One region of the Metabacillus sp. cB07 genome, then DNA from elsewhere that is predicted to be linked to it. Evidence: riboswitches for the same ligand, from Rfam matches in the RefSeq annotation. Region 1 holds a riboswitch; each other region holds the start of a gene.
The links. A riboswitch is a leader RNA that binds a small molecule or an ion and turns the genes downstream of it on or off. The one in region 1 is predicted to bind S-adenosylmethionine.
Positions count from the first base shown of each region.

Region 2: linked by a shared signal. The riboswitch ahead of JOJ89_RS09095 (YezD family protein) and the one ahead of JOJ89_RS04800 (bifunctional homocysteine S-methyltransferase/methylenetetrahydrofolate reductase) in region 1 are both predicted to bind S-adenosylmethionine.
Region 3: linked by a shared signal. The riboswitch ahead of JOJ89_RS17980 (O-acetylhomoserine aminocarboxypropyltransferase/cysteine synthase family protein) and the one ahead of JOJ89_RS04800 (bifunctional homocysteine S-methyltransferase/methylenetetrahydrofolate reductase) in region 1 are both predicted to bind S-adenosylmethionine.

Region 1 covers NZ_CP069296.1:962,947-973,660, forward strand. The annotation lists gene metH (methionine synthase) at 1-563, opposite strand, end outside; gene JOJ89_RS04800 (bifunctional homocysteine S-methyltransferase/methylenetetrahydrofolate reductase) at 556-2,409, opposite strand; SAM riboswitch class I at 2,495-2,595, opposite strand; gene JOJ89_RS04805 (YajQ family cyclic di-GMP-binding protein) at 2,756-3,247, opposite strand; gene JOJ89_RS04810 (CvfB family protein) at 3,347-4,204, shown strand; gene JOJ89_RS04815 (nuclease-related domain-containing protein) at 4,348-5,253, shown strand; gene JOJ89_RS04820 (BMP family lipoprotein) at 6,008-6,967, shown strand; gene JOJ89_RS04825 (methyl-accepting chemotaxis protein) at 6,978-8,630, shown strand; gene JOJ89_RS04830 (DUF3941 domain-containing protein) at 8,675-8,806, opposite strand; gene JOJ89_RS04835 (DegV family protein) at 8,862-9,722, opposite strand; gene JOJ89_RS04840 (YitT family protein) at 9,927-10,714, shown strand, end outside.
Region 2 covers NZ_CP069296.1:1,809,236-1,819,949, forward strand. The annotation lists gene carB (carbamoyl-phosphate synthase large subunit) at 1-2,320, shown strand, start outside; gene JOJ89_RS09070 (dihydroorotate dehydrogenase electron transfer subunit) at 2,317-3,102, shown strand; gene JOJ89_RS09075 (dihydroorotate dehydrogenase) at 3,096-4,031, shown strand; gene pyrF (orotidine-5'-phosphate decarboxylase) at 4,000-4,719, shown strand; gene pyrE (orotate phosphoribosyltransferase) at 4,716-5,348, shown strand; gene JOJ89_RS09090 (hypothetical protein) at 5,383-5,661, opposite strand; SAM riboswitch class I at 5,815-5,920, shown strand; gene JOJ89_RS09095 (YezD family protein) at 5,985-6,128, shown strand; gene JOJ89_RS09100 (phosphoadenylyl-sulfate reductase) at 6,232-6,933, shown strand; gene JOJ89_RS09105 (sulfate permease) at 6,988-8,010, shown strand; gene sat (sulfate adenylyltransferase) at 8,053-9,192, shown strand; gene cysC (adenylyl-sulfate kinase) at 9,209-9,802, shown strand; gene cobA (uroporphyrinogen-III C-methyltransferase) at 9,916-10,689, shown strand; gene JOJ89_RS09125 (sirohydrochlorin chelatase) at 10,691-10,714, shown strand, end outside.
Region 3 covers NZ_CP069296.1:3,504,344-3,515,057, forward strand. The annotation lists gene JOJ89_RS17970 (methionine ABC transporter permease) at 1-63, opposite strand, end outside; gene JOJ89_RS17975 (methionine ABC transporter ATP-binding protein) at 56-1,081, opposite strand; SAM riboswitch class I at 1,210-1,316, opposite strand; gene JOJ89_RS17980 (O-acetylhomoserine aminocarboxypropyltransferase/cysteine synthase family protein) at 1,536-2,852, opposite strand; SAM riboswitch class I at 2,921-3,032, opposite strand; gene JOJ89_RS17985 (hypothetical protein) at 3,107-3,427, opposite strand; gene JOJ89_RS17990 (thioredoxin family protein) at 3,570-3,878, opposite strand; gene JOJ89_RS17995 (toprim domain-containing protein) at 3,899-4,246, opposite strand; gene JOJ89_RS18000 (YusG family protein) at 4,378-4,620, opposite strand; gene gcvH (glycine cleavage system protein GcvH) at 4,674-5,057, opposite strand; gene JOJ89_RS18010 (arsenate reductase family protein) at 5,119-5,481, opposite strand; gene JOJ89_RS18015 (acyl-CoA dehydrogenase family protein) at 5,651-7,435, opposite strand; gene JOJ89_RS18020 (acetyl-CoA C-acetyltransferase) at 7,470-8,645, opposite strand; gene JOJ89_RS18025 (3-hydroxyacyl-CoA dehydrogenase/enoyl-CoA hydratase family protein) at 8,660-10,714, opposite strand, start outside.

The sequences.
Region 1 (10,714 bases):
AGGGGAATTTCTTTTCCGGTCTTCTCAAACGCACGCTTGATGCCTAAAAAGCCGGCTTTTACATTCAGCAGGTCCTGGCTCGTTTCAAGGAGAAGCAGATCGGCTCCGCCTGCAAGCAGTCCCAGTGTCTGTTCTTCATAGTTCTCAATCAGTTCGTCAAATGTGGCTCCTCCCGTAACAGAGAGCGTTTTTGTTGTCGGTCCCATTGAACCTGCTACAAAGCGGGGCCATTCGGGTGTTGAGTATTTTTCAGCTGCTCTTTTCGCAATTTCAGCCGCTTTTTTATTCAGTTCAAAGGCAAGGTGTCCAAGATCGTATTCATCCAGGACGATTTTCGTAGCCCCGAACGTATTTGTCTCAATAATATCTGCTTTTGCCTCAAGATAAGCTTCATGGATCGATTGAATGACCTCAGGTGCAGTTATAGTCAAATATTCGTTGCACCCTTCATAAGGTTCTCCGCCGAAGTCATCTGCAGAAAGATTGGCGTCCTGAATCATGGTGCCCATCGCCCCGTCAAGAACGAGGATTTTTTTCTCAAGCTGTTTTCTTATATCAGACATGCGTAATCTTCCTTTCGGTGGCCTCAGACTCTTTTTTATGGATATAATTCGTTAGTTCCACTGTCAGTTCATAATTCAAAAACGGTGTGATCAAGTAAATGCCGTTGAACAGATCAAACGCAGCATCAATCAGGTTTTTGGCAATGGCCAGACCCTCCTGATAGGATTTTTCCTTATCATCTCCGGCATTGGCCATTTTTTCACGGATGCTGTCAGAGAGGGTGATGCCAGGTATCTCATTATGAATAAATTCAGCATTCCGGCTGCTTGTGAGCGGCATAATGCCGATATAGACGGGTACAGTTAAGTGTTTTGTTTCTTCATAGACATCAATCAGCTGTTTTTCGGAATAGATCGGCTGGGAGATAAAATAATCAGCCCCGCACGCGATTTTTTTCTCGAGCCTTTTAACGGCTTTATCAAGATACTTTACATTTGGGTTAAAGGCGGCGGCTACAGAGAAGTTCGTCTTTTCGCCAAGCGGTTTTCCTGAGTAAGAAAGCCCGTCATTAAATTGCTTAATCAGACTGATCAAATCAAAGGAAGAAAGGTCATAAACAGAAGTTGCCCCCGGGAAATCCCCGATTTTGGACGGATCTCCTGTTATGGCTAAAACATCTGTTAAGCCAAGAGTGTGGAGCCCCATTAAATGTGACTGCAGTCCGATTAAGTTGCGGTCTCTGCAGGTGATATGAATCAGTGAGCGAATCCCGTGAGTCTGCTGGACAATGGATCCCATGGCTGCATTGCTGATTCTTGGTGAAGCAAGGGAATTATCCGCAAGTGTTAAGGCATCGATTCCAGCCTCCTGCAGGGCCTTTGCTCCTTTCAAAAATTTATCAATCCCGAGCTTCTTCGGCGGGTCAAGCTCTACAATGATGGAGCGTTTTTCTTTGACAATATCCTGCAGCGGAGGATACTTTCTCTCTGCAGCTGAGGCAATAGAGATTTCTTCTTTCCTTGCTTTCACCTTCTTTTCAGTCACCGGAGGCAGTCCTTTAAGAGCAGAAGCCATTGCCCTGATATGATCAGGAGTCGTTCCGCAGCAGCCTCCTATTAATCTCGCACCCTGGTTTCTAAAAGCAAGTGCGCTTTCAGCGAAGTATTTTTCACCGGATCCGTAAACAAGTCTGCCTTCCTCAATGGTCGGGAGGCTGCTGTTTGGATAAACGGACAGGAAGGCCTTTTCTGGAAGAGGAACTTCCTCCAGAGATGAGAGCATATGATACGGCCCAAGCCTGCAGTTCAGCCCGACAACATTCGCCCCGAGTTCCTCAAGCTGGGACAGACCGTCAGAAAGAGGAGTGCCGTCCTGGAGAACGCCGATTTCATGGAGGGAAATGTTCGTTATGATCGGCAAGTCAGTTTCTTTTCTTGCAATCTCGAGAACCGTCTTCATTTCTTCAAGATCATAATACGTTTCAAGCAGGAGGCCGTCCGGTTCTTCGTTCAGCAGAAGATAAAGCTGCTCCCTGAAATTTCGCCGCAGGTCTTCTGGCGAATAAGCCCCCTTTTTAAAAGCACGGACCCCGCCGATTGTGCCGAGAACATAAGCTGAGGTGCCTTCCGCAGCTTGCTTTGCAATTTGCACAGCCTTGCGGTTAATGGCGCGCACCTCATCTTCAAGCCCGTATCTGGACAGCTTGATATAATTGGCCCCGTACGTATTTGTCTGAATGACATCAGCGCCGGCATCAAGATACGCCTTATGAACATTCAGAATGTCATCCGGTTTTGACAGGTTCAGTTCTTCAAAACACCGGTCCACACCGTGGGAATAAAGCAAGGTGCCCATTGCTCCGTCCCCGATCAGAATTTTTGTCTGCAAGTCAGTTAAAAGTGCCAAAGCTATAAACCTCCTAAAATACAGCTGATAATGGAAAAAAGAAAAAAGCCTTCCAAGAAGAAGACTTTTGAGTATGCGCGGCTTCTTCTTATCGTCCGATGGATGCATCGCTGGAATTAGCACCTTGGATTGCGCCAGGTTGCTGAAGCTTCGACGGGCCAGTCCCTCAGCTTCTCTAGATAAGAATCAAAAATATGAAATTGGCTAAATGATATTATATCTAATTTACATGTTTTTTTCGGGAGATTCAAGTGCGAAAAGTAAAAGTTTTCTGAATTGATGAGGAATTCTTATCCCAGTCCGGATAAAAAAAGACCCAGCAGGAAAAACTGCTGGGTCCAAGCGTTTATCTGAAATTAATGAACTGAACATCGATCGGCAGATCCGCACCGCGGACAGCTGCAATCACCTGCTGCAGGTCGTCTTTGCTTTTGCCGGTAACACGGACTTGATCATCCTGAACCTGTGTTTTCACTTTAAGTCCTGCATTTTTTATGATCGCGTTAATCTTTTTCGCATTGTCCTTATCAATACCCTGGACAAGCTTTGCACGCTGGCGGATGGTCCCGCCTGATGCGCCTTCAATTTTTCCATAGTCAATATTGCGCGTCGCCACGTTGCGCTTGATCAGTTTTGAAATGAAAACATCCTTCAGCTGATCCATTTTAAACTCATCATCAGAAACTAAAACAAGCTCCTCTTTTTCAAGCGTAATGCTGCTTTTGCTTCCTTTAAAATCATAGCGTGTACCGATCTCTTTCATCGTCATCGTGATGGCATTTGTTACCTCAGGCATATCCACCTTCGACACAATATCAAACGAACTGTCCTTGGCCATAAGAATCCTCCCAAAAGTTTGTATTATCCTTAGATTATAGTAGAATGTACATGATATAACAACTAACGGCAGTTCAGCTGCAAAGGAAGGAACGAACAAATGAATCCCGGAACGTTTATGACGCTTAAAATAGATGAAAAAGTAGATTACGGATATTATTTAACAGATGGAGAAGACCGAGTGCTGCTTCACAAAACGGAAATCACTGAACCGATTGAAGAATTGGACGAGGTTGAAGTGTATCTGATTGTTGACCATGAAGACCGCCTAGCGGCAACGATGAAAAAGCCGACGATATCAGAAGACCGGTTCGGATGGGTGGAAGTAGTCAGTGTCAGGGAAGACATGGGGGCATTCGTCGACATTGGCCTTTCAAAAGATGCACTTGTCGACAACGATATTCTCCCGGCTTACGTCAGTGTATGGCCAAAAGAAGGCGACAAACTCTACTGTTCCCTGAAAGTGACGAAAAACGGAAGATTTTTCACAAAGCTTGCAACGGAAGATGTCATGCAGGAAAACATCGTCCCGGCTGAAGGAGTCCGGAACAATCAGGCCGTTACAGGAAGAGTCTACCGAATCATCATTGCAGGAACTTTCATCATAACTGAAGAAGGCTACAAAGGATTCATCCACTCCTCCCAGCGCAAAAGAGAGCCGCGTCTTGGCGAACTTGTAATAGGACGAGTTGTTGATGTGAAAGAAGATGGCACCCTTAACGTTTCTCTCCTTCCGTTCAAACATGAGGCATTGGATGAAGATGCACAAGTGATCTGCGATTACATGGAAGAAAGAGGAGGAGCCATGCCCTTCTTTGACAAGAGCGACCCGGATGACATCAAAGAACGCTTCAACATGAGCAAAGGTGCATTCAAGCGTGCGCTCGGCTCACTCATGAAAGCAGGCAAGGTTTATCAGGAAGACGGCTGGACCTATTTTAAAAAAGAACAACAGTAAGCGCATATGCGTTTGCTGTTTTTTTATGGGCAAAATTTGATTTTGGGCTTTTGCCGGGAGGAGGGGAATTGTTTTATGATGGATTTGAAAAAATGAAATTGTCTTATGATGATACTTGAAAAATGAAAGGGGATGTTTATTAGTTGAAGGACTTAAAGGAAAACAGGGAATTGCTTATTTACCGGAGTTTGAACGCCAGATCCGTTTTGGATGAAGAAGCTCTCATCTGCTTGCGGCAGCTTGAAAAAGGGTTCCAGGGAGAAAAGTATTTTGAACAGTGGCTTAAGGAGAATGGAGGGGATGGCATAGTGTTAAGCGATCTGCTCTTTGAAATCGGCGGATCTTTCGTACAAATTGATTCCCTGTTTATCAAGCATGATAAAACGTACGTGTTCAATGTAAAGAACTCGGAAGGTGATTACTTCGCAGAAGGAGAAAGATGGTCCACCCCGGCCAAAAAAGAAATGAAAAACCCTTTGCTTCAGCTCAAAAGAAGCGAAGCCTTGCTCACGCGGCTTCTCCAGGATAAGACCATTAAGTTCCCCCTCGAACCATTCGTCGTCTTTGTAAACCCCAACTTTCACCTGTACAATGCTCCAATGGACCAACCCATCATTTATTATCCCCAGCTGAACCGCTTTGCGGAAAAACTCAATCAAAAGCGGGGCAGATTAACAGGCTTTCATGACATGCTAGCCAAAAAACTGTTGGAATCGCACGTGGAAGAATATCCGTTTTTGCAGCTGCCGGGGTATGGGTTTGAGGGGTTGGAAAAAGGTATTATATGTCCCCAATGTCTATTGCTGTATACCCTCTTTAATAAAAGGAATTTTATATGCTCTAATTGTAAAACAACCGAACCGCTTCTACCTGCAGTATTACGGGCAATAGGAGAATTCAGGCTTCTCTTCCCGGAAAAGAGGATCACTACAGATCAGATACATGAATGGTGTAAGTTTGTTTTATCGAAAAAGACAATACGAAAGATTCTGTTCGCGCATTTTAAACACATAGGGCGCGGGAGGTCATCTCACTTTGTAGATAAATAAGATTAGTGACATTGAAAAAAGGATTTTTCCGTTTGATGGTTCCGATCACGGAGATAAGTGCTACCAAAACAGAAAATCCGCTGCTTGATGGTTCCGATCTCGTAGATAAGTGATATCAAAACAGGAAATCCTTAGTTTGATGGTTCCGATCACGGAGATAAGTGCCATCAAAAAAGAAAATCCTCCGTTTGATGGTTCCGATTACAGAGATAAGTGCCATCAAAAAAGAAAATCCACCGCTTGATGGTTCCGATCACAGAGATAAGTACCATCAAAACAGAAAATCCTTAGTTTGATGGTTCCAATCACGGAGATAAGTGCCATCAAAACAGAAAATCCTCCATTTGATGGTTCCAATCTCGTAGATAAGTGCCATCAAAACAGAAAATCCTCCGTTTGATGGTTCCGATCACGTAGATAAGTACCATCAAAACAGAAAATCCTCCGTTTGATGGTTCCGATCACGTAGATAAGTACCGTCAAAACAGAAAATCCACCGCTTGATGGTTCCGATCACGTAGATAAGTGCCATCAAAACAGAAAATCCTCCGTTTGATGGTTCCAATCTCGTAGATAAGTGCCATCAAAAAGTAAAATCCACCGTTTGATAGTTCCAAACTCAGAGGTAAGTGCCACTAAAAAATACCACCACTCAATACTACCCATAAAAATCTCCACTCCCCCCAAAAAAATAAACTTTCCCCAAAACCCGTCGATAACCTCCTAGTAGAACTTTTTAAGGAGAGAGACATCAATGAAAAAAATACTGATCATGATAGCGTCCTGCATGCTGCTTGCCGCCGGGTGCGGAAAGAGTGAGGCAGTCAGCAGCGCGGATCAAAAAATAAAAGTGGGGATTATGCTCTCGGATGTGGGGCTTGGGGATCAGTCCTTCAGTGATTCGGCGTTTGCGGGTCTGGTCAAGTCCCGTGATGAACTTGGGATTTTGTTTGATTACCGTGAGCTCGAAAAAACGGGCAGTTATGAAAAAGGGATCACTGAGCTTGTTGAAGAGGGGAATGATCTTGTCGTTGGACTTGGGTTTATGGTTCAGGAAGATTTGGAAAAAGCGGCAAAGAAGTATCCGGATCAGCAGTTTTTGCTGATTGATGCGGTTTCTGAGTCTGAGAATATTACCTCGGTAACGTTTAAAGAAGATGAAGGGAGCTTTCTTGCCGGAGTTGTTGCAGCGATGGCTTCTAAAACAAATACAATCGGATTTATTGGCGGCGCTGATGTTCCGCTTATAAACAAGTTCGCTGACGGATTTGCAGAAGGGGCAAGAACGATCAAGCCTGAGATTGTTATCTACACGGAGTATGCAAATGACTTCGGCAATGACATCAAGGGAGGGGTAATGGCAAACAGCATGATTAAAAGAAAGGCGGATGTGCTTTATGCAGCAGCAGGTTTTACGGGCGCAGGTGTATTAAAGGCAGCCCAGGACAGCGGGGTATATGCGATTGGTGTGGACAGCGATCAGTATTTTTATGCAGAAAAGGCTGTTGTGACGTCGATGATGAAAAATGTGGATATCGGCATTTTTCAGCTTCTGAAAGACTATGTCGAGGAACAGAAACTTCCTGAGGGGCATATTGAACTTGGTGTGAAGGATAATGGGGTTCAGCTGGCTCCAATCCGTGTACTGAGCCTGACGGAACAGCAGCAGAAAACGCTTGATCAATGGAAGCAAAAATTAGCAGAGAGCAACTAGGAGGATCACCGTGTCATTAAAGAAAAAATTATTGTTCAATTCTGTCGGCATTATCATACTTGCTACCTTTATGATTGGCTTTATCGTCTTTAACATGCTGATGATTCAAAAAACAAACCAGAATGAAGTTCCTGTGCTTTTGAACGTTGAAAAACTGCAGGGGGAGTTAAACGCATCTAAACAAAGCTTAAACAATTTCGCCTTCTCTCTATCCGATGCGCACAAGGAGGAGGCGCTGCAGTCGCTGAACAGGACGGAAAAGCTTTTAGGAAGCCTAAATCAGACCTTGCAGGATGAAAATGGGAAGGCTGCTTTAAAAAAGGCATCAGCCAAATTCGATGAACTCAACCAGAAAACGCTGCCTGCACTTGAAGAGAAAAATCAGGCAGAAGTGAAACGACAGGCTGTTAGAGTAGACGGGATCTCAAATGATATTTATTTTGTGAATCTCCATGTTCATGACAGATACACCTTTATTCAAGAAGAAGTAAAGGGACAGATTGAGTTTGTCATTTTGTCGGCGGCCATTGGAACGGCCCTTTTAATTCTTGTTTCAAGTGTTCTTGTGATCAGAATGACTTCGTCGATTACGAAGCCTTTAAAAAGCATGTCAGAACAGGCGGCGGCTATTGCACAGGGGAACCTTGCCGTGCAGGCTTTGACCTATAAGGGGAAAGATGAAATCGGGGCATTAAATGATTCGTTTTCAAGTATGGTGAATCAGCTGAAAGGGCTGATCCTTTCCATTGACACTGTAAGCAAACAGGTCGATGGGTTTGCTGAAACCCTTGACAGTGAAACACGTGTTTTAAGCGAAATAAGCGGACAGGTCGTTTTATCAACGGACGAACTGTCCGCCGGATCCCAGTCGATTTCCTCTGATCTTCAAGATGCTGTTTCTCTGATTGAGCGGATGGACGCAGGCTTCAGCGAAAACGTCAACCGCTCCCAAAAGTCTGTGAAATTTGGAGAAGAAGCGGCAGGCGCTATTCAGGAGGGGCAGGGGGCAATCAGCATCCAGAGTGATTTACTTAAAGAAAATGGCGTCATTATGAATCTGATCAACCAATCCACAACAACCTTTTTAGGCTATATGACGAAAATCGAAGATATGACGAAGGTGGTCTCAAGCATTGCAGATCAGACCAATCTTCTTGCGTTAAATGCAGCAATAGAGGCTGCGCGCGCAGGGGAAGCTGGAAAGGGCTTTGCCGTAGTGGCAGCAGAAGTCAGAAAGCTTGCAGAAGAATCGACGAATGCCACCTCCCAAATCTTTGAAATGGCAAGTCTGATGCAATCCGGTATAGCAAACATTTCTGAATCTGTAGCAAAAGGGGTTTCCCTTGCAGAAAAGCAAAAGACGGGCATGGACATCACGACACAGGCTTTTGATGCGATTGATGAAAAAATGAAGAATATTACCCTGGAACTGATTGGCCTTGAAGCAGGTGTGAATCACTCGAAAACATTAGGAGGGAATGTTCTGCAAAATGTTGAAAGCATCAGCGCTGTAGTGGAGGAAACGGCAGCGGGAAGCGAGGAAATATCAGCTTCAACTGCTGAGCAGCTTGCTGCTTTTGAAAAAATGGCTGAAGGGGTTTCAGAGCTGAGAAAGCTGACCTTTGATCTCAAGCAAACAGTAACTCAATTTAAATTAAATTAAAAAAACAGCAGCGGATCCTCCCCCGCTGCTGTTTCCATTTCTGATTATAAGTGATCTGTTTTCTTAGAATATTGACGTTCGCCTTGTTGGCGGCTTTTTTCGCGCATCATGTTTTTTTCATGCTGCTTGGCATTGTTGTCTTTTGCTTTTTTGTCGTTATCGCTTGTATGGGGCATCATCAAAACTCCTTTAAAAATGATACGTTTAGGATGCCCTCCTGAGAAAAAAATATTATGAGATCTGTTTGTTTAAGAAAAAGATGGCGATTGTGCCGGGGCCTGAGTGTGCTCCAACGGAACAGCCGACCGTGTTGATGTAGATTTCTTTAGGCTGGAATTCAGCCTGGATCATGGACTTGATTTCATTAGCGGAATCAAGGTCATCGCCATGGCTTATCCCGATTGTCTGATTGCTTAAGTCTGTGCCGCGTTCTTTCATGATTTCAATGACACGGCGGAATACTTTCTTTCTTCCCCTGATTTTCTCAAGAGGAATCAGTTTTCCGTCCTCAACGTGCAGGAGAGGTTTTATGTTCAGCAGGCCACCGACAAATGCGGATGTTTTGCTGATGCGGCCGCCCCTTGCGAGATAGTCGAGATTATCGACTGTGAAAATGTGTTCTGTATGCACGCAGAAGTCCTTTACAGACTCTGTGATTTCGTGTAGAGTTTTTCCTTTACCGGCGAGTTCAGCTGCGTATTTAACAGCAAGGCCAAGGCCGAGTGATGCACATTTAGAATCTACAATGGCAAGCTCAAAATCAGGATATTCTTCTCGTACCTCATTGCCGATCATGACCGCAGTCTGGTATGTCCCTGAAAGCTCTGAAGAAAAGGCTACATACAGAGCAGGCACTTTCTTTTGGGCAAGAGAGGTAAAGACCTCTTTGACATCCAAAGGAGAAATTTGCGTTGTTTTCGCAACTTTTCCTTCTCTCATTGCATCGTATACTTCCTTCGGTGTAATGGTCAGAAGGTCGCGGTAATCATGCTCATCAATATGTACGCCCAGCGGAAGCAGCGTGACTCCGTTCTTTTCGTAAAACTCAAGCGGCAGGTCGCTTGCGCTGTCTGCGAGGATGTGAACCGTCATTTTTGCACCTCATTTCACGTGATTTTTCCAATTTGCGTGAGAATAGTCTCATTTTGATTGATCTTATAGTAAAAGTAGCACTTAGCCAAATAGAAGTAAAGAACAACGAAAGCCCTGAAAGACAATATTTGTATTGGTCTGCAAGAAAAAAGGGTAAATCAGAAATACTATTAATATCTTATAGCCCGGGAGGATTTTCTGCAAATGGTTTATGAAGAAGTCAAAAAAGGAATAATTGTGATTTTCGGCGCGTTGCTGAACGCTGTCGGCCTTAACCTGTTTATGATTCCTGCGGATGTATACGCCAGCGGATTTACAGGGATTGCCCAGCTTTTATCAAGCGTTTTGATTGAATATACGCCGCTTAACATATCGACCGGGGTACTGCTGCTCCTGCTGAATATTCCTGTAGCGATTTTAGGCTGGCAGAAGGTGGGAAAATCATTTACTCTCTACAGTGTGCTGAGCGTCGCAGCGACAACCTTCTTTCTGTCTATTGTCCCGCTTTATCCGCTGTCTGAAGACATCCTGCTGAATGCAGTATTCGGAGGCGTGATTGTAGCAATCGGAGTCGGAATTACGCTTAAATACGGGGCATCAACCGGAGGACTTGATATTGTTGCCATGATTCTTTCACGCATGAAAGACAAGCCCGTGGGAACGTATTTCTTCATTTTGAACGGAATCATCATCTTTACAGCCGGTCTGCTTTACGGGTGGGAAAAAGCACTCTATACACTTGTCACTCTCTACGCTTCAACGAGGGTCATCGATGCTATCCATACCCGTCATGAAAAACTGACAGCCATGATTATCACGAAAAAAGCTGATGACCTGAAAAAGGCAATTCATGCTAAAATGGTAAGAGGCATCACGATGGTTCCTGCAAAAGGGGCCTTTACTAACGAACAAAAGGACATGCTGATGATCGTGATCACGCGCTACGAACTTTATGATTTAGAAAAAATCATTAAGGAAGTGGATCCAAAGGC
Region 2 (10,714 bases), 850 kb from region 1:
AGTGAATCCGCGTGTAAGCCGCTCATCAGCTCTTGCATCTAAAGCAACAGGCTATCCGATCGCGAAGCTTGCCGCAAAGATTGCGGTCGGACTTACTCTTGATGAAATGATGAACCCGGTAACAGGCAAGACGTATGCGTGCTTTGAACCGGCACTCGACTACATCGTCACAAAAATCCCGAGATGGCCGTTTGATAAATTTGAGTCAGCCAACCGCAGACTCGGAACGCAGATGAAGGCTACCGGCGAGGTGATGGCGATCGGCAGAACGCTTGAAGAATCCCTTCTAAAAGCCGTCCGTTCACTTGAAGCGGATCAATACCATATCGATCTGAAACACGCAGCCGATTTCAGCGATGAAAAGATTGAAAAGCGAATCCGCAGAGCAGGAGACGAGAGGCTGTTCTATCTTTCTGAAGCAATCAGAAGAGGCGTATCAATTGAAACGATTCATGAGTGGAGCGGAATTGACCTTTTCTTCCTTGTGAAAATTGAAAATATCATCAAGTTTGAGCGTGTTATTGAAGAAGCGAAGTTTGATGCAATTGTCCTTGAAAAAGCGAAAAAGATGGGCTTTTCTGATATCGCTGTTGCTGAACTTTGGAAAACAACAGAGCGGGAGGTATACAAATTCAGAAAACAGCTGAACTTGTTCCCGGTCTATAAAACAGTTGATACATGCGCAGCAGAATTCGAATCTGAAACACCTTACTTCTACGGCACGTATGAGGATGAGAATGAATCAGCTGTTACAGATAAAGAAAGTGTGATTGTCCTTGGTTCAGGACCAATCCGAATCGGCCAGGGGGTAGAATTCGATTATGCAACCGTACACTCCGTATGGGCCATTAAAGAAGCCGGATATGAAGCGATTATCATCAACAACAATCCTGAAACCGTCTCAACCGATTTCAGCATCTCTGATAAGCTTTACTTTGAGCCGCTGACGGCGGAAGATGTGATGCACATCATCGAACTTGAAAAGCCTAAAGGGGTAGTCGTTCAGTTCGGGGGACAGACAGCGATAAACCTTGCGGATGAACTTGAAGCAAGAGGCGTCAAGATTCTCGGAACATCTCTTGAGGATTTGGACCGTGCGGAAAACAGAGATAAATTTGAGCACACATTAAACACTCTCGGCATTCCCCAGCCTCTTGGAAAAACGGCGACATCTGTAGAAGAGGCGGTTGCCATTGCTTCATCCATCCGCTATCCGGTTCTTGTCAGACCGTCATATGTTCTCGGCGGACGTGCGATGGAGATCGTGCATGAGGAAAATGATCTGCTGCATTACATGAAAAATGCTGTAAAAGTAAATCCGCAGCACCCGGTACTGATCGATAAATATTTAACTGGAAAAGAAATAGAAGTTGATGCGATCTCAGACGGCAAAAACGTCTTTATTCCTGGAATTATGGAGCATATCGAGCGTGCAGGGGTCCACTCCGGAGATTCTATCGCTGTATATCCTCCGCAAACACTGACGGAAGATATCAAAAAGACGATTACTGAACGGACAATCGCACTTGCAAGGGGATTAAACATTAAAGGGCTTCTGAACATTCAGTTTGTCATCTATAAAGATGAAGTATTTGTCATCGAAGTGAATCCAAGATCAAGCCGCACGGTTCCTTTCTTAAGCAAAATAACAGGCGTGCCGATGGCAAATCTTGCAACGAAGGTGATACTCGGCAAATCATTGCCGGAGCTTGGGTATGAAACGGGCATTCAGCCTGAAAGCGAGGGCGTCTATGTCAAAGTGCCGGTCTTCTCTTTTGAAAAGCTGCGCAGAGTGGATATTACGCTCGGCCCTGAAATGAAATCGACAGGCGAAGTGATGGGAAAAGATACAACTCTTGAAAAAGCTCTTTATAAAGGCCTAATCGCATCAGGAATGAAAGTGCAGAACTACGGACAGGTCCTTCTGACAATCGCGGACAAAGATAAAGAAGAAGGTCTGGAGGTAGCCCGCCGCTTCAGTGCAATCGGCTATCAGATCATGGCAACAAGCGGAACAGCCGGCTACCTGCATGAGAACGGGGTAGAAGCGAGAATCGTCGGCAAAATCGGCAGTGAGTCTCCTACTATGCTGGATATTATCCGCACGGGCGAAGCTCAGTTCGTCATCAATACACTGACAAAAGGGAAACAGCCGCAGCGCGATGGCTTCAGAATCAGACGCGAGTCGGTTGAAAACGGCATCCCGTGTCTCACATCCCTTGACACAGCAAAAGCGATTTTAAGAGTTTTAGAGTCAATGACCTTCTCAACAGAACAAATGCCAAAACGAGTTATCAGCAAAGAGGTGACGTACGCTTGATCCGAAAAGAATGGATGATCATTGCCGGACAGAGAGAAATTGCTGAGGGAATTTATGAACTTACATTAAAAGGGAGTCTGGTCGATGAGATGAACCAGCCCGGCCAGTTCGTTCATATCAAAGTTTCAAGTGCAGCATCTCCTCTTTTAAGAAGACCGATCAGCATTGCAAAAATAGAGAAAGAAAAGCGGGAATTCACGATGATCTACCGGGCAGAGGGAGCGGGCACGAAGCTCCTTTCTGCAAGGAAAGAAGGAGAACTGGTCGATGTGCTCGGCCCGCTTGGAAACGGATTTGATCCGGAAAGCCTGGATCAGGGAGATACAGCGCTTCTTGTCGGAGGCGGCATCGGAGTCCCTCCTTTATACGAGCTTTCAAGGCGTCTGCTTGCAAAGGGTGTTAACGTCCGCCACGTACTCGGTTTCCAGTCTGCGAATCAGGTTTTCTATGAAAGTGAGTTTAAGAAACTCGGAGAAACCTATATTGCGACGGCAGATGGTTCATACGGGACGAAAGGGTTCGTCACAGACTGCATCAAAGAGCGCAGCATCGATTTTGACGCTCTTTTCGCATGCGGTCCGACCCCCATGCTTGCAAACCTCCAAAATCTTTTTCCTGACAAGCCTGTTTTTCTCTCTCTTGAAGAAAGAATGGGCTGCGGAATCGGTGCATGCTTTGCATGTGTGTGCCATACAGCAGATGACCCGAATGGCACATCTTATAAAAAAGTGTGCACCGACGGGCCGGTATTTAAAGCAGGAGAGGTTGTGCTGTCATGCTGAATGTTGAACTTCCGGGACTTTCACTCAAAAATCCGATTATGCCGGCATCAGGCTGCTTTGGATTCGGTAAAGAATTCGCCGGCCTTTATGACCTGAACAAACTTGGAGCCATCATGATCAAAGCAGCAACAGCCGAACCGCGGTTTGGAAATCCTACGCCGAGGGTGGCTGAAACAGAAGCGGGCATGCTCAATGCAATTGGCCTGCAAAACCCGGGACAAAATGGAATCCTTGAAAATGAGCTTCCCTGGCTTGAGTCATTCGATGTGCCGGTTCTTGCAAATGTGGCGGGCTCAGCAGAGGAAGATTATGTCGAAGTTGCAAGAGAAATCAGCAAGGCGAAAAATGTCCACGCGCTTGAACTGAACATTTCCTGTCCGAATGTTAAAACCGGAGGAATTGCATTCGGTACAAACCCTGAGATGGCAGCTTCCCTTACGCGCGCAGTAAAAGCTGTGTCAGAGGTGCCTGTTTATGTCAAGCTGTCACCGAACGTCAGCAATATCACTGAAATTGCCAAAGCCATCGAAGCGGCTGGAGCAGATGGATTAACGATGATCAACACGCTAATCGGAATGAGGCTGGATTTGAAAACAGGAAAGCCGGTTCTTGCAAACCGCACAGGCGGCTTATCCGGCCCAGCGATCAAACCGGTAGCCATCCGCATGATTCATGAAGTCAGCCAGGCTGTATCTATTCCGATTATCGGCATGGGCGGTGTTCAGACAGCAGAGGACGTTCTTGAATTCATGTACGCTGGAGCAAGCGCCGTAGCCGTAGGAACAGCCAACTTTGTGAATCCGTTTGTCTGCCCTGAAATCATTGAAGAACTGCCTCATGTACTTAAAAAGTACGGGTTTGACCACATTACAGAATGCATCGGAAGGAGCTATAAGCATGAACGAGAGACCGCTGATTATCGCGCTTGATTTTAAGGATGCTTCGGAAACAGGAGAATTCCTAAAAAAGATGTCCGGACAGAAGCTGTATGTAAAAGTAGGCATGGAGCTCTTTTACCGGGAAGGTCCTGCAATCATAGATCAGCTGAAATCAGACGGACATGAGATTTTCCTTGATCTTAAGCTCCATGATATTCCGGAAACAGTGAAAAAAGCGATGAGGGGTCTTGCCGGACTCGGAGTCAATCTTGTCAATGTGCATGCTGCCGGCGGCAGTGCCATGATGGAATCTGCAATGGAAGGTCTTGAGGCCGGAACACCTGCAGGGTCCAAGCGTCCCGCCTGCATTGCTGTCACTCAGCTGACAAGCACATCGCAAGAGATGCTGAAGAACGAATTGCTGATCAGCAAAAGCCTTGATGATACGGTGCTAAGCTACGCTAAGCTTGCGGCGAAAAGCGGCCTTGACGGTATTGTCTGCTCTTCTCTGGAGGTGCCCCGCATCTACAGCGAGCTTCCAGCCTCGTTTATGACCGTAACACCCGGCATACGCATGAGCGGAGATGCAGTAAATGACCAGGTCAGGGTGGCAACTCCTGAAAAAGCGAGAGAGCTTGGGTCAACCGGAATTGTGGTCGGACGGAGCATCACCAAAGCACCGGATCCGCTTGCCGCCTATACTGAAATGAAAAACGCCTGGGAGGGACTGCCTGTATGAACCATCAAATTGCCGAACAACTGCTGACAATCGAAGCTGTATTCCTTAGCCCGAATGATCCGTTTACCTGGTCAAGCGGGCTCAAATCACCGATCTACTGTGATAACCGCCTCACGCTTTCTTATCCGGAAGTAAGAAAAAACATTGCAGAAGGTCTGTCCGCTCTGATCAGAGAGCATTATCCCCAAGCTGAAATGATAGCAGGCACGGCTACTGCAGGAATTCCTCATGCTGCATGGGTAAGTGATCTTCTGAATCTGCCGATGTCCTATGTGAGAAGCAAGCCAAAGGGTCACGGAAAGGGCAATCAGATTGAAGGAAAGATCCGGGAAGGACAGAAAGTGGTAGTAGTGGAGGATTTGATTTCAACCGGAGGAAGCGTCATCACGGCCGTTAAAGCTCTGAGAGAAGCCGGATGCGAAGTGATCGGCGCTGTATCCATTTTCACATATGAACTGCAAAAAGGGACAGAGATGCTTGAGGAAGAAGGCATTCATTCCGTATCACTGACGGACTATTCATCTCTGATTGAAACAGCTCTGAAAAAAGGCTCCATTCAAAAAGAAGACTTAGCCAAGCTGAAGAAATGGCGTGAAAATCCCTCTTCAGAAGAATGGCTGAACGTATAAAGAGAAAAGGCATCAGGAAGAGCTGATGCCTTTTTTATTTCCATATCAGCATGCTGCCGGAAAAAGCCAGTGTGCTGATCAGCAAAAAGCCAATTCTGAATCCTTTTTTCTGCCAGGGTGCAGGCAGCCATTTCCCGCTGAGTTTAAATCCCGCAAAACCGATCACCCCGAAACACTTCATCACTCCTCGTTCCTCTTTCATTTTTTCAAAAATGGCTGGGTCATCAATCTCCATTGCCGCATAAGCTAATGAAAATCCGCCTAAAGCATAAAAAAAGACAGCTGCACTTAATAAATGAAAAATAACTCCCACCTCCCGGACGAACTTTAGTACACCTTATTCAAACCCTGTTAATCTAGCACTTTTTTATAATTAGTTCTAAAAAAAGAGATGTTTTTTAATTCCGATAGAAAAACTATGATTGACATAGTCTTCAATTGTGATAAAATTTAGAAAAATATAATAAACTTATCCAGAGAGGCGGAGGGAACTGGCCCGGTGAAGCCCGGCAACCTGCATGCGTGCAAGGTGCTACATCCAGCAAAATGAAACCCATTTTGGAAGATAAGGTTGATGCCTGAACAGTCTTTCAAACCGGAAGGCTTTTTTTAATGGGTAAGAAACGGGGGACCACTGTGGGTACTGATCAACAACTTGACGCGGTCATCGACAGGCTTAAGGAAATGCTGAACACAATGAGCTATGGTTCTGTGACATTGATCGTTCAGGACGGAAAAGTGATTCAGCTTGAGAAAAATGAAAAAATCAGAATGAAATGAGGATGCTGACCGGACAAACCGGAGGCGTTTTGACAAAAGCGGGCTCCTGTCCTGATGGTAAAAGCTTTTTGTGCGGGACCTGAAAAGTGAGGAGAAGATCAGCATGCTGACATACAAAACATGGCATGAGCAAGAACAGACTTTTGAAACAGACGACGGGTACAGCGGCGCATTGAATGTGCTGAAGTGGGCTTACGGCCATTACGGCGAAGAGATTGTCTATGCCTGCAGCTTTGGCATTGAGGGCATGGTTCTCATTGACCTGATTTCAAAAGTAAAACCGGATGCGTCGATTGTGTTTCTTGATACAGATGTTCATTTCAAGGAAACATATGAAACCATTGAACGTGTAAAAGAAAAGTATCCCAAGCTCCGAATCACGATGAAAAAACCTGCCCTTACCCTTGCAGAACAAGCTGAACAGCATGGAGATAAGCTGTGGGAAACAAATCCGAATCAATGCTGTGCAATCAGAAAGCTTCAGCCGCTGAATGAAACACTCTCTCAGTCAGAAGCGTGGATTTCAGGGCTTCGGAGAGAGCAGTCTGAAACAAGGAAACATGTGCAATTTATCAATAAAGACGACAAGTTTCAGTCGGTAAAAGTCTGTCCTCTCATTCACTGGACGTGGAAAGATGTCTGGCGCTATGTTCATAAAAATGACCTCCCTTATAATCCGCTCCATGATCAGGGATATCCTAGCATCGGCTGTTTCCACTGCACGCAGCCTGCGTTCAGTGCAGATGATCTGCGCTCAGGCAGATGGAGCGGCCAGGGCAAAACAGAATGCGGCCTGCATGGATAAGGAGGGATTGCCGTGCTTGAACTGGGTGCGCTTGCCATCAGTCTCTTTTTCGCCATGAATATTGGAGCGAGCGGGGCCGCTGCTTCCATGGGAGTAGCTTACGGTTCCGGTGCAGTTCCGAAAGCCCGGCATGCCCTATTTATATGCGCCATCGGTGTTTTTGCAGGCGCGTATCTTGGCGGGGGAGAGGTTGTTAAGACAATAAGTGCCGGAATTATTCCGCAGGATATCATTGATGTGAAAGTTGTTCTGATCATTATTTTGTCTGCGACAAGCTCGCTGTTTCTTGCAAACCTGCTGGGAATCCCGCTTTCAACAAGCGAGGTGACGGTTGGAGCCGTTGTGGGAGTGGGAATTGCCTATCAGATCCTATTTATTAAATCACTGATGATTATCATGATGTTCTGGGTGATTGTTCCTGTCGCAGCTTTCGGAATTGCCTGGCTGTTCGGCAAAGGGCTTTATAAAGTGCAGCATAAACCGTTCTTTAAAGACCGTCCGCTCCTTACAGGCATCCTGATACTGGCCGGATTTTTCGAGGCTTTCTCAGCTGGAATGAACAATGTGGCAAACGCAGTGGGGCCGCTTGTCGGGGCCGGCCTGATTTCGGTGCCGGACGGGACCCTGCTCGGAGGAGCATTTGTTGCTCTTGGAGCGATTTTTCTCGGCAAAAAAGTGCTTGAAACAAACGGTAAGAAAATTACCCGGTATTCAAAGCCTGAAGGCATTCTGATTTCCGGTACAGGAGCAGGACTTGTGATTGCCAGTTCCATTTTCGGACTTCCCGTCCCTCTGACTCAGGTGACCTCATCAGCTATTATCGGACTTGGAATGGCGAAAAGCGGAAGCGAGATTCTTCAAAAGCACATTGTGAAGAAAATCATCCGAATCTGGATTGTTTCACCGCTGTTTTCACTTGCCATATCGTATATGCTTGTCAAACTGTTTTTGGAAAAGGATATGTACTCCCTTATCGTTCTTCTGAGTGTCATGCTGGCAACCCTAGGTGCACTGAGCCTGATGAAGGCGATAAAGGATGAAAAGCGTGCCGTGCATGAAGAAGGCGGAGGCATTTAACGTTAAAACCAATTAAAAAGGTCAGTTTAGGAGGAAAAATAAATGAGTTTACATCCGCATGGTGGAGTATTAGTTGATGTATACAATCCTGAAGTCACTGCACATGAAATCGATCAGGTGATCGAAATCGATGCAATGGCTCTCAGCGATCTGGAATTGATCGGAATCGGAGCCTACAGCCCGCTTACGGGTTTTTTAACACAAGAGGATTATGAAAGTGTAGTCAGCAGCATGAGACTTGCAGACGGCACGGTCTGGAGCATTCCGATCACGCTTCCGGTTTCAAGAGAAACAGCAGCGTCGCTGAAGACAGGAGAAAAAGCAAAGCTTCAGTATGGCGGCGAAGTGTATGGGCTGATTGAAATCGAAGATCTCTATGAGCCGGATAAAACGAATGAAGCGATCAATGTTTACGGAACAGCGGATCTCGCCCATCCCGGAGTGAAAAAACTGCATGAAAGAGAAGACATCTATGCAGGAGGCAAAATCACTCTGATCAAGCGTCCCGATAAGCCGTTTAAAGAATATACGTTTGATCCATCAGAAACAAGAGCGATTTTTAAAAGCAAAGATTGGAAAACCGTAGTCGGCTTCCAGACAAGAAATCCTGTGCACAGAGCACATGAATACATCCAGAAAGCTGCCCTTAAAACAGTTGACGGATTGTTTCTGAATCCTCTTGTCGGCGAAACGAAATCTGATGATATTTCAGCAGAAATCCGCATGGAGAGCTATGAAGTATTGCTTAAAAACTACTATCCGGAAGAACGAGTGGAGCTTGGCGTTTTCCCTGCTGCGATGAGATATGCAGGACCAAGAGAAGCGATTTTCCACGCGCTTGTCCGCAAAAATTATGGATGCACTCATTTTATTGTCGGAAGAGATCATGCAGGCGTCGGTGATTATTACGGCACATATGATGCTCAGAAGATATTTGACCAATTTGAAGAAGCGGAGCTTGGCATTAAGCCGATGAAATTCGACCACAGCTTCTACTGCAGCAAATGCGAAAGTATGGCTACAACGAAAACGTGCCCTCATGACAGCGCAGATCACGTCATTCTCTCAGGCACAAAGGTCAGACAGATGCTGAGAAACGGCGAAGTGCCGCCAAGCACATTCAGCAGGCCTGAAGTGATTGAAGTATTGATCAGCGGACTAAAAAAAGAAGTCGTTTCGTAAGAAGGGAGAAACAATGATGAGCAGCAATATCGTATGGCATCAAGCATCTATCGCAAAAGAAGAACGGCATAATAAAAATAAGCATCAAAGCTTTATCCTCTGGTTTACAGGGCTGTCTGCTTCAGGCAAGTCTTCTGTCGCAAACGCATTTGCACGGACATTGTTCGACCGCGGCGCCCAGTCATTTGTGCTGGATGGAGACAACGTGAGACATGGACTGAACAGTGATCTTGGCTTCGGTGAAGAAGACCGCAAAGAAAACATCCGCCGGATCGGCGAGGTTTCAAAGCTGTTTGTGGAAAGCGGGCAGATTGTCCTGACGGCGTTTATTTCACCCTACCGCGCTGACCGAGATCTTGTCAGATCGCTTGTCGGAGAGAATGAATTTCTTGAGGTCTATGTGAAATGTTCTGTTGAAGAATGCGAGAAGCGTGATCCTAAAGGTCTTTATAAAAAAGCGAGAAATGAAGAGATTAAGAACTTTACGGGAATCAGCGCCCCGTACGAGGAACCTCTTCATCCCGAAATCATTATGGACACCGAAAAGCACTCAGTAGAAGAGTGTGTCAAACAGCTGACAAAAGCTTTGATTGAAAGAGGCTTGATTTAACAAAAATATTCTAAAAAATGCTCCGTTTTCCTGATATAGTAGACTGTAAGAATCACTACATCACACGCCGAACGCAGCGAGGCAGTTTTCATATAAGTAAGGAGAGTCTATCAATGGGGAATGTTTATTTAGTAGGTGCAGGACCTGGTGATCCTGAACTGATCACGTTAAAGGCTGTTAAATGCATTCAAAAGGCCGATGTCATTTTATATGACCGACTTGTGAACAAAGAATTGCTTTCCTATGCAAAAGAAGGTGCAGACCTTATTTACTGCGGAAAGCTGCCAGATTATCACTTAATGAAGCAGGAAACAATCAATCATTTTCTTGTCCGCTACGCTAAAAGCGGAAAAACCGTCACCCGTCTGAAAGGCGGAGATCCGTTTGTGTTCGGCCGGGGTGCAGAAGAAGCGGAAGCCCTTGTCAAACACGGCATCCCGTTTGAAATTGTACCCGGCATCACATCGGGAATAGCTGCTGCTGCATATGCAGGGATTCCCGTCACACACCGTGATGTGAGCGCAAGCGTTGCCTTCGTTGCAGGGCACCATAAAAATGATGAAAAAGAAGAGCAAAAATGGGCAAGTCTTGCAAAAGGGATTGATACACTTGCAATTTATATGGGAGTGGGGAATCTGCCCTATATTCAGGAGCAGCTGCTGAAAAACGGAAAGTCCAAAGATACCCCTGCTGCGCTTGTTCACTGGGGAACGACTGACGTTCAGAAGACTGTAACCGGAACGCTTGAAACGATTGCAGAGATTGCCAGAACTGAAAAAATCACGAACCCCAGCATGATCATCATCGGAGAAGTTGTCCGCTACCGCGAAAAAATCAGCTGGTTTGAGGAAAAAGCCTCTAAAGCTGCCATCAGCGGGGTGCTTTAGGATGAAACAGGCTGTTCTATATGTC
Region 3 (10,714 bases), 1.6 Mb from region 1:
AGTCATGAACAAGGTTTCACTGGTTGCTTCCCAAACGTTTTCCCATCTCACGTTTTCAAACATTTGAAATCACCTCCGCCTCGACCTCTTGGCTGCGGATGTAGGCCATCGCTCTTTCAAGCTCAGCCTGTTCGCCGTCCATGTGGATAAACAGTGTACCGTAAGATCCGCTTTGAGTCTGCGAAATTTTCCCCTGAAGAATGTTCACCTGAATCGGATGGTTCCGGATCAGGTTCGTAATAAGGGGATTTTCAGTTGAGTCACCTACAAATGTCAGCTGAATAACCATGCCCTGCTTATATTTCTCAAGGATCAGCTCCATTGTTTCCTGCGTGTCGTCCGGCTCTGTAATTTGTTTCACAAAGCGCTTTGTGATGGCCTGCTGAGGCCTTCTGAATACGTCTAGCACTTCACCCTGCTCGACAATTTTTCCGCTTTCCATCACTGCCACACGGTGGCAGATTTTTCGGATAACATGCATTTCGTGGGTAATCAGAACAATCGTCAGTCCTAACCGTTCGTTAATGTCAACAAGCAGGTCAAGAATGGAATCGGTTGTCTGCGGGTCAAGTGCTGATGTTGCCTCGTCACATAGCAGGACTTTTGGATTGTTGGCAAGGGCTCTCGCAATTCCGACCCTCTGCTTTTGCCCTCCGCTCAGCTGGGAAGGATAGGAGTCTTCCCGGCCTTCGAGCCCGACAAGCTTGATCAGCTCTTCTACCCGTTTAGCCCGCTGCTCGCTTTTTATCCCGGCAATCTCAAGCGGAAACGCAATATTTTCACGGACAGTTCTTGACCAAAGCAAATTGAAATGCTGGAAAATCATGCTGATTTCCTGCCGCGCTTTTCTAAGATCGCTGCCGCTGATTTTATCGATGCCCTGGCCTGCCACCTGAATGGAGCCTTCCGTTGGTTTTTCAAGTCCGTTCAGCAGGCGGATAAGTGAACTTTTCCCGGCGCCGCTATAACCGATAATTCCGAAAATTTCACCTTTGTTTATGTCCAGATTGACGGAATCAACAGCCGTGACACGGCCATTCTTCGTCTGAAAGACTTTTCGCACGTCCTTTAGCGTAATCATGAATTCACCTTCTTCCAAAATTCCACTCACTAACATTTTGCTCTATATGGCATTGCTTCATGTTTTTTCTGAAAACAAAAATGCCTTTCTGCAGAAATGAGCAGAAAGGCATATGTGAAAAAACCTTTCTCTCATCTTTCAAAGCTGCAAGCTTTGAGTGAATTGGCACCTTTTCAACAATGTTGACGGTTGCCGGGCTTCATAGGGCACTTCCCTCCACCTCTCTGGATAAGAGACTAACATTTATTAAATTGACTGTATATTTAGTGAGTTTATAGTACGAGAGTGATTCTATCATGCAACAAAAGTACGTGTCAAGAACAAAAGCGCAAGCGCCTTGGTCAGATCCGATAGGCAGATAAGAATCCGGCGAAAAAGTCCGGGTTTGACTTTTTTGACGGATTTGTTCTGACAGAGGATTTAGGCGCTGGAGCTGGACGAGGATAACCTTGTCTTATCGTGCCGTCGATTCTGTCAGTGACCTTACGCCGACAGCCTTCTCAATTGCCTGCTCCAAGTCTTCGAGAAGGTCGTCTATATGTTCAATTCCAACAGAGAGCCTGATTAAATCCTCCGTTACGCCTGATTTTCTTAAGCCCTCAGCGTCAAGCTGCTGGTGTGTCGTGCTGGCAGGATGGATGATGAGGCTCTTTGCATCCCCTACATTCGCAACGTGTGACCACAGCTCTGCAGAGTTGATCACTTTAGCCCCTGCTTCGCGTCCGCCTTCAATGCCGAATACGACAACTGCGCCTGCTCCCTCAGGCAAGTATTTCTCAGCAAGAGCCTGGTCCGGATGCTTTGAATCTTCAGGATAAAGAACCCATTTCACTGCAGGATGTCCGTTCAGATAGTCTACAACCTTCCTCGTATTCGAGATATGCTCTTTCATTCTGACGTGCAGCGTTTCAAGACCGAGGTTAAATTGAAAAGCATTAAACGGGCTTAGAGCAGGCCCAAGATCCCTCAGCAGCTGCACCCTCGCTTTTACAATATAAGCTGCTTCCGGAAGGGCTTCCGCATAAACCAGGTTATGATAGCTTGGATCAGGTGTGGTGAAACCTGGGAATTTTCTGCTGTTCCAGTCGAATTTCCCTCCATCTACAATGATGCCGCCAAGCGTTGTGCCATTTCCAAGCAGCCACTTTGTCGCAGAATGAACAACGATATCAGCACCGTGTTCAAGGGGACGGCACAAATACGGCGTGGCGAATGTGTTATCTACAATCAGCGGAATGCCGGCCTCATGAGCAATTTTTGCAACAGCTTCGATATCAAGCACTTGAAGACTCGGGTTGCCGATTGTCTCGGCAAAAATGGCTTTCGTTTTTTCTGTGATCGCGCTTCTGAAATTTTCTGGGTTCTCCGGATTAACAAATGTGGTTTCAATGCCGTATTTTGGCAAAGTTGTCTGGAAAAGATTATAGGTCCCCCCGTAGAGACTGGACGCAGACACGATTTCATCGCCGGCACCGGCAATGTTCAGAATCGAAAGGGTGATGGCAGCCATACCGCTTGCTACTGCAAGACTTCCGACACCGCCTTCTAGTTCAGCAATGCGCTCCTCAAGGACGGAGGAAGTCGGATTATGTATACGAGTGTAAATGTACCCCTGTTCTTTTAATGCAAATAAGTTTGAAGCGTGCTCAGTGTCATTGAAAACGTATGCATTAGACTGGTAAATCGGAACAGATCTGGCACCTGTTCCAGGATCAGGCTTAAGCCCTCCATGAATGTTGACGGTCTCCAAACGGTACTTTTTTTGAGTCATGATCCATTTCTCCTCCCAAGTTTCAAAAAATAAAAAGCCCCTTCAAAGAAGAGGCGCGCATCCCGGTCTTCTTATCTTTCAGAGCATATGCACTCTGCTGGAATTGGCACCGTGATTCACTCTCTATAACCGGTTGCCGGGCTTCACAGGGCCAGGCCCCTCCACCGCTCTTGATAAGATATCTTATTATTTCTGTTGGAATTGTATCATTTTAGTTTGTCTCAAGTCAATTATTTGTTTGAATTTTTAGAATATTATTTGCAGAGTTGAATGAGTGACTCTATCCGAAGTATATTTCTGAATGATCCTTTTGCCTCCATAGCACCAAGTTTTACAAGCTGCAAAAGCCTGATCGGCGAATGAAAGCAATCTTGAAAATGCTTTTCTTCCCCTATAATCTGCACATGAAAGAATTCATCAACACTGGTTATATGGCAGTTGCCTTTTTGCAAAACCAGGGTTGATTTTTTGTTGATATTTTTAACAAAAAACTCAATTCTCAAGTTTTCATTTGGAAGCAGCGGCTGAATAAAGTGGGCGTTATTCATTTTTTCGGCAAAAAAGTCCAGATCCATCGTTTCTCCCCATTTCCGTGCAAGTGGTTAAGGGAGAAATTCTAGTTTTCCGTACTTTTCCCTTTAAGAAAGCTTCGACATATTCCTTCCCGCAGATAGACAAGATTCTATTTCCCAAGAAATATGTCAAATGCCGCCCTCATCAGGCGGCATGTTTTTTTAATATGTGATAGAGATGTTCGACAGAATGAAAGGCATACGTTTTGCTGATTACTCTTCCATTTTCAAAAATAAGCAGGCAAGGGACACTTTCAATTTCCCAGACTGACGCCTGTTTCGGAAGATAATTCAGGTTGGCCATATTTATTTCAAGGGCAGGCAGCATCGCCTCAACGACTGTCATCATTTTTTTAGCAAGCTGACATGTGCCGCAAAAAGGTGTATAGAGATAAAGAATGGCTTTTTCCTTGTCTGCGAGTCTGCTTACCTGCTCTTCATTGCATTCGATCATCGGCTTTTCAGCAGCTCCCTTTATAAAAATTTAGCATGTACATCAATGTTTGCACTCAGCAGCACAGCTGCGACGTGCTGATCCGGCGCGGTGGCAACTTCCCTGTACATTTTGTCGATAAACAAATGCGCAGCCTCGGGAAATTCGCGTTTAAACTGTTTTCTCAGGCGATCCCCGGAATCGTCAGAATCCACAAGCACATATACATCGCGGCTGAACAGTTCATCCACCATTTCATCAAGCCGTGTCAGACTGATCGTGCCGTTTGTACAAATGATTTCTACCGGTTCATTGACAACATTCAATACTTTACGCTTATCAGATGTTCCTTCAACTATTATGACTTTTTCAACCTCAATTGCAGACATCGCCATCACCTATTCAGTTAGAGTATATGTTATCTATAACCTATTCGAAATGCATGAGGTTGTTTCCTTCTGACCTTTAAAACAGGCCGTCACAACAGGAAAAGGCAGTGGAACATTCCACTGCCAAGTCATCAGCACCAGCCGTTTTCTTCGTCACAATCGACATACTTCTCATCTTGTTTAGATAGAACGTCTGCATACTGAAAAAAGGAATGATTTTCTTCTTCATATCCATTTTTCAACGACACCCGGCCGTCCGGTCCAAGTGACATCGAACCGATTTGCTCTTTTTCAAAAAACAGATTCATCTGTCCGCCTTCAAACCTGCCGGTAACGCGATCCGTAATATCCAGCCGCTTCTTTTCAAATGACATGCTGAAACACCCTCCTTTTTACTGTTTAGGGTGTCCAGAAGGCAGATTGATTATCAGTCTTCGTTTGTCATTTCTTCGTATTGCTCAGCAGTCATCAGGCTGTCAACATCACCTGCATTGCTTGGCTCGATGACAATCATCCAGGCTTTTTCATATGGAGACTCGTTGACAAATTCAGGGCTGTCATCAAGGTCTTCATTAATTTCAACAACCGTACCACTGATTGGAGCATACAGCTCAGATACTGTTTTTACAGACTCAACGCTGCCGAATGGCTCGTCTGCTTTAATTTCGTCGCCTACTTCAGGAAGTTCAACAAACACAATATCTCCAAGCTCTGATTGTGCAAAGTCCGTAATCCCGATGCGTACTTTATCGCCTTCAACTTTTACCCACTCGTGTTCTTCAGAGTAGCGAAGTTCTTTTGGTGTGTTCATGTTTTCTACCTCCAACTGATTATCGTGTTTTATTTGTAAAAAGACTAAAAGTGTAAGTCTTCTACTTCCCTAGCCAGGTTTCTTTAAATTGATCTTCTTTAAATCCGGCAGTTGTCTTGTTTCCGTCTGTTGTCAGCGGACGTTTAATAAGCATGCCGTCTGATGCCAAAAGCGTAAGAAGCTCATCTTCTGACATGGAGGATATTTTATCCTTCAGGCCAAGTTCACGGTATTTTTGACCGCTTGTGTTAAAGAATTTTTTGATTTCCAGACCGCTTGAATCAAGCATGGTTTTCAGCTCTTCTTTTGACGGCGAATTTTCGACAATATGTATTTCTTCTGCCTGCAAATGGTGATCTTCTAACCACTTTTTTGCTTTCCGGCATGTCCCGCATTTCGGATACCAGTAAAATTTAAGCGCCACTCTTTTCACCACCTGCAACCGTAATTGAACATCATTATTTTACCACATTCTTTTTGACAAGCATAATGACAAGCATCGTCATTCTGCCATCTATTATCTTAGCCTTTTTTCAGCAAAAAACATCAAAAAGGCCTTTTCTTTTGAAAAAGGCCTTTTTGAAAGGTGTTTATTACGCGCGGTATCCGTTCTCTTCGATCAGTGCAGCTGCGATTTCACGCTTTTTGGCAATCACATTGATTGGCGTGTGGCGAGTGAATTTTCTTAATGCAGAGATCATCATGCGGAGAGTGTCTCCCTGTTCAATCGCAACAAGAGATTCCTTTGCATGTGCTTCAATTTCGTTGAATGCTTCCTGGCAATACACTTGTGTGTAAAGAAGTTTTTGAGCACTCTTAGCTTCACCATACTTGTTAATTGCCTTTTCCGTGCGGAGGATGGCAGATTCCATAGCGTATACATTGCTCACGATATCAGCAATGTTCACTAAAACTTCCTGTTCCTTCTGCAGGGACTTGCCGTATTTCTGAGCAGCAAGTCCGGCAATCATTAGACCGATTTTCTTTGCATTTTTCAAAAGGTGCTTTTCCTGCTCAAGAACGCCGTCTCCCGGTTCTTCAGGCATAAGCATCATTAGCTCTTCCTGAAGAGCCTGTGCTTTTTGAAGTAGCGGCAGTTCACCCTTCATTGCTTTTCTTAAAAATGTGCCAGGAACGAGAAGACGGTTGATTTCATTCGTTCCTTCAAAAATACGGTTAATACGTGAGTCGCGGTATGCTCTTTCTACTTCGTACTCAGCCATGAAGCCGTATCCGCCGTGAATCTGAACGCCTTCATCAACGACATAGTCAAGTGTTTCAGAACCGAGGACTTTGTTCAGTGAACACTCGATTGCGTATTCTGCAATAGATGCCGCAACTTCTTTTCCGTCCTTGACTTCTTCAGGAGTCAGGCGGCTCATGCGGTCTTCAAATAATCCAACTGTACGGTAAACTGAGCTTTCCATTGCATATGTTTTTGAAGCCATGTTTGCCAGTTTTTCCTGGATGAGCGAGAAGCTGCTGATTGGCGTTTTGAACTGCTGGCGCTGATTGGCATATTCAACAGATACGTCGATAATGCGTTTTGATCCGCCGATCGTTCCGACAGCAAGCTTATAGCGTCCGATATTTAGAATGTTAAAGGCAATAACGTGGCCTTTTCCAAGATCTCCAAGAAGATTTTCTTTAGGAACAAGCGCATCTTCTAAAATAAGTGTTCTTGTAGATGAACCTTTGATTCCCATTTTCTTTTCTTCCGGACCGGTTGAAACCCCAGGATATTCTTTTTCTACGATAAACGCTGAGAAATGCTCTCCGTCAACCTTTGCATAGACAACGAACACGTCTGCAAAGCCGGAGTTTGTGATCCACTGTTTTTCGCCGTTCAATACATAATGCGTGCCTTCTGCATTAAGCTTTGCCGTCGTTCTGGCACCAAGGGCATCTGAGCCTGATCCTGGTTCAGTCAGTGCATAGGCTGCAATGCGCTGTCCTGATGCAAGGTCTGGAAGGTACTGCTGCTTTTGCTCTTCGCTTCCGAAAAGAACGATTGGCAGAGACCCGATACCGACATGCGCACCGTATGAAAGAGAGAAGCTTCCTGCACGGGCAAATTTTTCAGTAATCAGCGCAGAGCTGATTTTATCAAGGCCAAGGCCGCCGTATTCTTCAGGTACGTCAGCACCGAGAAGGCCAAGGTCGCCTGCCTGCTTCAATAGTTTGACAGACTTGTCAAACTGGTGATTTTCAATATCTTCAAGCTGAGGAAGTACATCATTTACGACGAAATCCTCTGTCGTTTTGGCAATCATTTTATGCTCATCTGTGAAATCCTCTGGCGTAAAAACACTTTCAAATGTTACATCATCAAGTAAAAAGCTTCCGCCCTTGATTAGATTTTCAGTTGTTTTTGACATTGCTTGTTCCCCCATTTTCCTGATTTTTTAAGCCTTACACTAATTCAAATACTCCCGCTGCACCCATTCCGCCGCCGATGCACATTGTGACAACTCCGAATTGCTCGCCGCGGCGCTTCATTTCGTGAATAAGGGAAAGGGTTAATTTTGCTCCTGTACAGCCAAGCGGATGACCGAGCGCAATTGCTCCTCCATTGACATTCACTTTCTCTTCATCGATTCCAAGAGCTCTCATGACTTGTATAGACTGTGAAGCAAATGCTTCATTCAGTTCAAAGAGTCCAATATCAGACAGGCTTAAACCTGCAGCTTTCAGTGCACGCGGAATCGCTTCGATCGGGCCGATTCCCATTACTTCAGGAGGTACTCCTCCTACTGCGAAGGATCTGAATTTCACGAGTGACTCCAGTCCAAGCGCATCCGCTTTTTCGCGGTCCATGACCATTACGGCAGCAGCACCGTCGCTCGTCTGCGAGGAATTTCCTGCTGTAACTGATCCTTTCACGTTGAATGCAGGTCTTAATGTTGATAGAATCTGCATAGTCGTTCCAGGACGGACACCCTCGTCTTTTGAGAACTGGAACGTTTTTTCGCGGAGCTTATGATCTGCTCCAACACTTCTATGTGTAACCTCTACAGGCACGATTTCATCGTCAAACTTGCCCTCTGCAATGGCTCTTGCCGCTTTTTCATGGCTTCTTACTGCAAAGGCATCCTGCTCCTCGCGGCTGACTCCGTATTTGACAGCTACCTGCTCTGCCGTGTGGCCCATTCCCATGTAATATTCAGGCGCACTTTCAGCAAGCAATGCATTCGGACGGACAACATGGCCCATCATCGGCACCATGCTCATTGATTCGGCTCCGCCTGCAATGGCTGTATCCGAGTGGCCAAGCATAATCTTCTCCGCTGCGTAAGCAATACTTTGAAGACCTGATGAACAATAGCGGTTGACAGTGATCGCCGGTACTGTATACGGCAAACCGGCAAGCGCGCCGATGTTACGTGCAAGGTTCAGCCCCTGCTCTGCTTCAGGCATCGCACATCCAATGATCAGATCATCAATATTTCCTTCATATCCGCCAGCACGCTTAAGTGTCTCTTTTACGACAAGCGCTCCAAGATCATCTGGTCTAACGGCTGCTAGTGACCCTTTTTTTGCTCTTCCGACAGGTGTTCTGGCACCTGCTACAATGACCGCTTCTCTCATGACAGTGAACCCTCCTAGTTACGTAATGGTTTTCCTTTTACAAGCATGTGCTGCATTCTTTGCTGAGATTTGCCTTCCTTCACGAGACTCAGGAACGCCTCTCTTTCAAGGTCAAGTAAGTACTGTTCATCTACTTCCGTGCCAAACGGCACTTTGCCTCCTGCAATGACATATGCGAGCTTTTGGGCAATTTTCAGATCATGCTCTGAAATATATCCTGACTGAAGCATGGATTGTGCTCCAAGAAGAAGGGCAGCATATCCCGTCTCGCCTACGACCGGTACCTTTTTGCGCACAGGTGCCTTATAGCCGTTATCAGACAGCTGAAGAACTTTCTGCTTTGCATCATAAATGAGGTGATCCCCATTGAAGCTTACAGAATCTTTTTCATTCATAAAGAAATTTTCTTTTGCTTCAGCAGCAGAAGAAGAAACCTTAGCTGTTGCAATCGTTTCAAATACTTTATTGGCTACGTTCTGCAGATCGAAATCGACGCCTTTTGGAACGCTGTTAAGAAGTTTAATGTAAAGCTCTTTATTGCCTCCGCCGCCCGGAATCAGGCCTACACCGGCTTCAACAAGTCCCATGTACGTTTCGCTTGAGGCCTGAATGCTTGCAGACGGCAGACAGATTTCTGCTCCTCCGCCAAGTGACATGCCAAATGGAGCAGCAACGACCGGCTTTGGACTGTATTTGATTTTCATCATGGCCTGCTGGAAGTGGCGGACAACCATGTCAACTTCAAAATAGTTGTCATCCTGAGCTTCCATCAGGATCATGGCAAGGTTCGCACCGACACAGAAGTTTTTGCCCTGATTGCCGATGACAAGTCCTTTAAAGTTCTTTTCGACTTCATCCACTGCAAAATTGATCATCTGGATAATATCAAGCCCGATCGCGTTATTCGGTGAATGGAACTCAAGTAGCGCTACTCCGTCCCCAAGATCCACTAAACTTGCTCCGCTGTTTTTCTTGATGACGCCTTTTTTCTCTTTTAAGTCTTTAAGATTGATGACTTTTTCGTTCGTCTCAATGCGTCTGTAATCCCCGTCATGGTAATAGTAAGAAACGCCGTCTTCTTTTTTATAGAAGGAAGTGAAGCCTCTCTCAAGCATGTCTTTGATCCAGGCTGGAACTGTTTTTCCTTCTGCCTCCATCTTTTCGACGGATTTTGAAAGGCCGATGCTGTCCCATGTTTCAAATGGGCCATACTGCCATCCGAATCCCCATTTCATTGCTTCATCTATTGCAAGGATGTCATCTGCTATATCGCCGAGAAGTTCAGCAGAATAGAGAAGAGTAGGGCTTGTAATATTCCAAAGAAGCGTTCCTGCTCTGTCGCCTGAATAGATAAGCGCTTTCATTTTTGCTGCTGAACCCTTGATCTGTTTTGCAGCCTCGATGCTCTGAGCTTTCAGCTTCTTCCGTTCTTGATACTCCAGGGTCTCTGGATTCAGCTCGAGAATCTCTTTTCCTTCTTTTTTGAAGAATCCCTGGCCAGATTTGCTTCCGAGCCAGCCGTTCTCAAGCATCTTTTTCATAAATTCAGGAATGTCGAATACATCTTTCTCTTCGCCTTCCACCTGGTCATAAACGTTCTTTGCAACATGTGCAAAAGTATCAAGTCCTACAACATCAAGCGTTCTGAAAGTTGCGCTTTTTGGACGGCCGATAAGAGGACCTGTCACAGAATCCACTTCACCTACACTGTATCCGCCCTTTTGCAGTTCCTTAACCGTAACAAGGAGGCCGTAGGTTCCAATTCTGTTGGCAATGAAATTTGGAGTGTCCTTTGCTTCGACTACTCCTTTTCCAAGAACATCTTCCCCGAATGTTTTCATGAACGAGAGAATCTCCGGCGATGTTGCTTTTGTCGGGATGATTTCGAGCAATTTCAGATAGCGCGGCGGGTTGAAAAAGTGAGTTCCGAGGAAATGCTTACGGAAGTCATCAGAACGCCCCTCTGACATCGCTTCAACTGATATGCCTGATGTATTTGAGCTGACAATGCTGCCTTGTTTTCTATATTGATCTACTTGAGTAAAGACTTTTTGCTTCACTTCAAGATT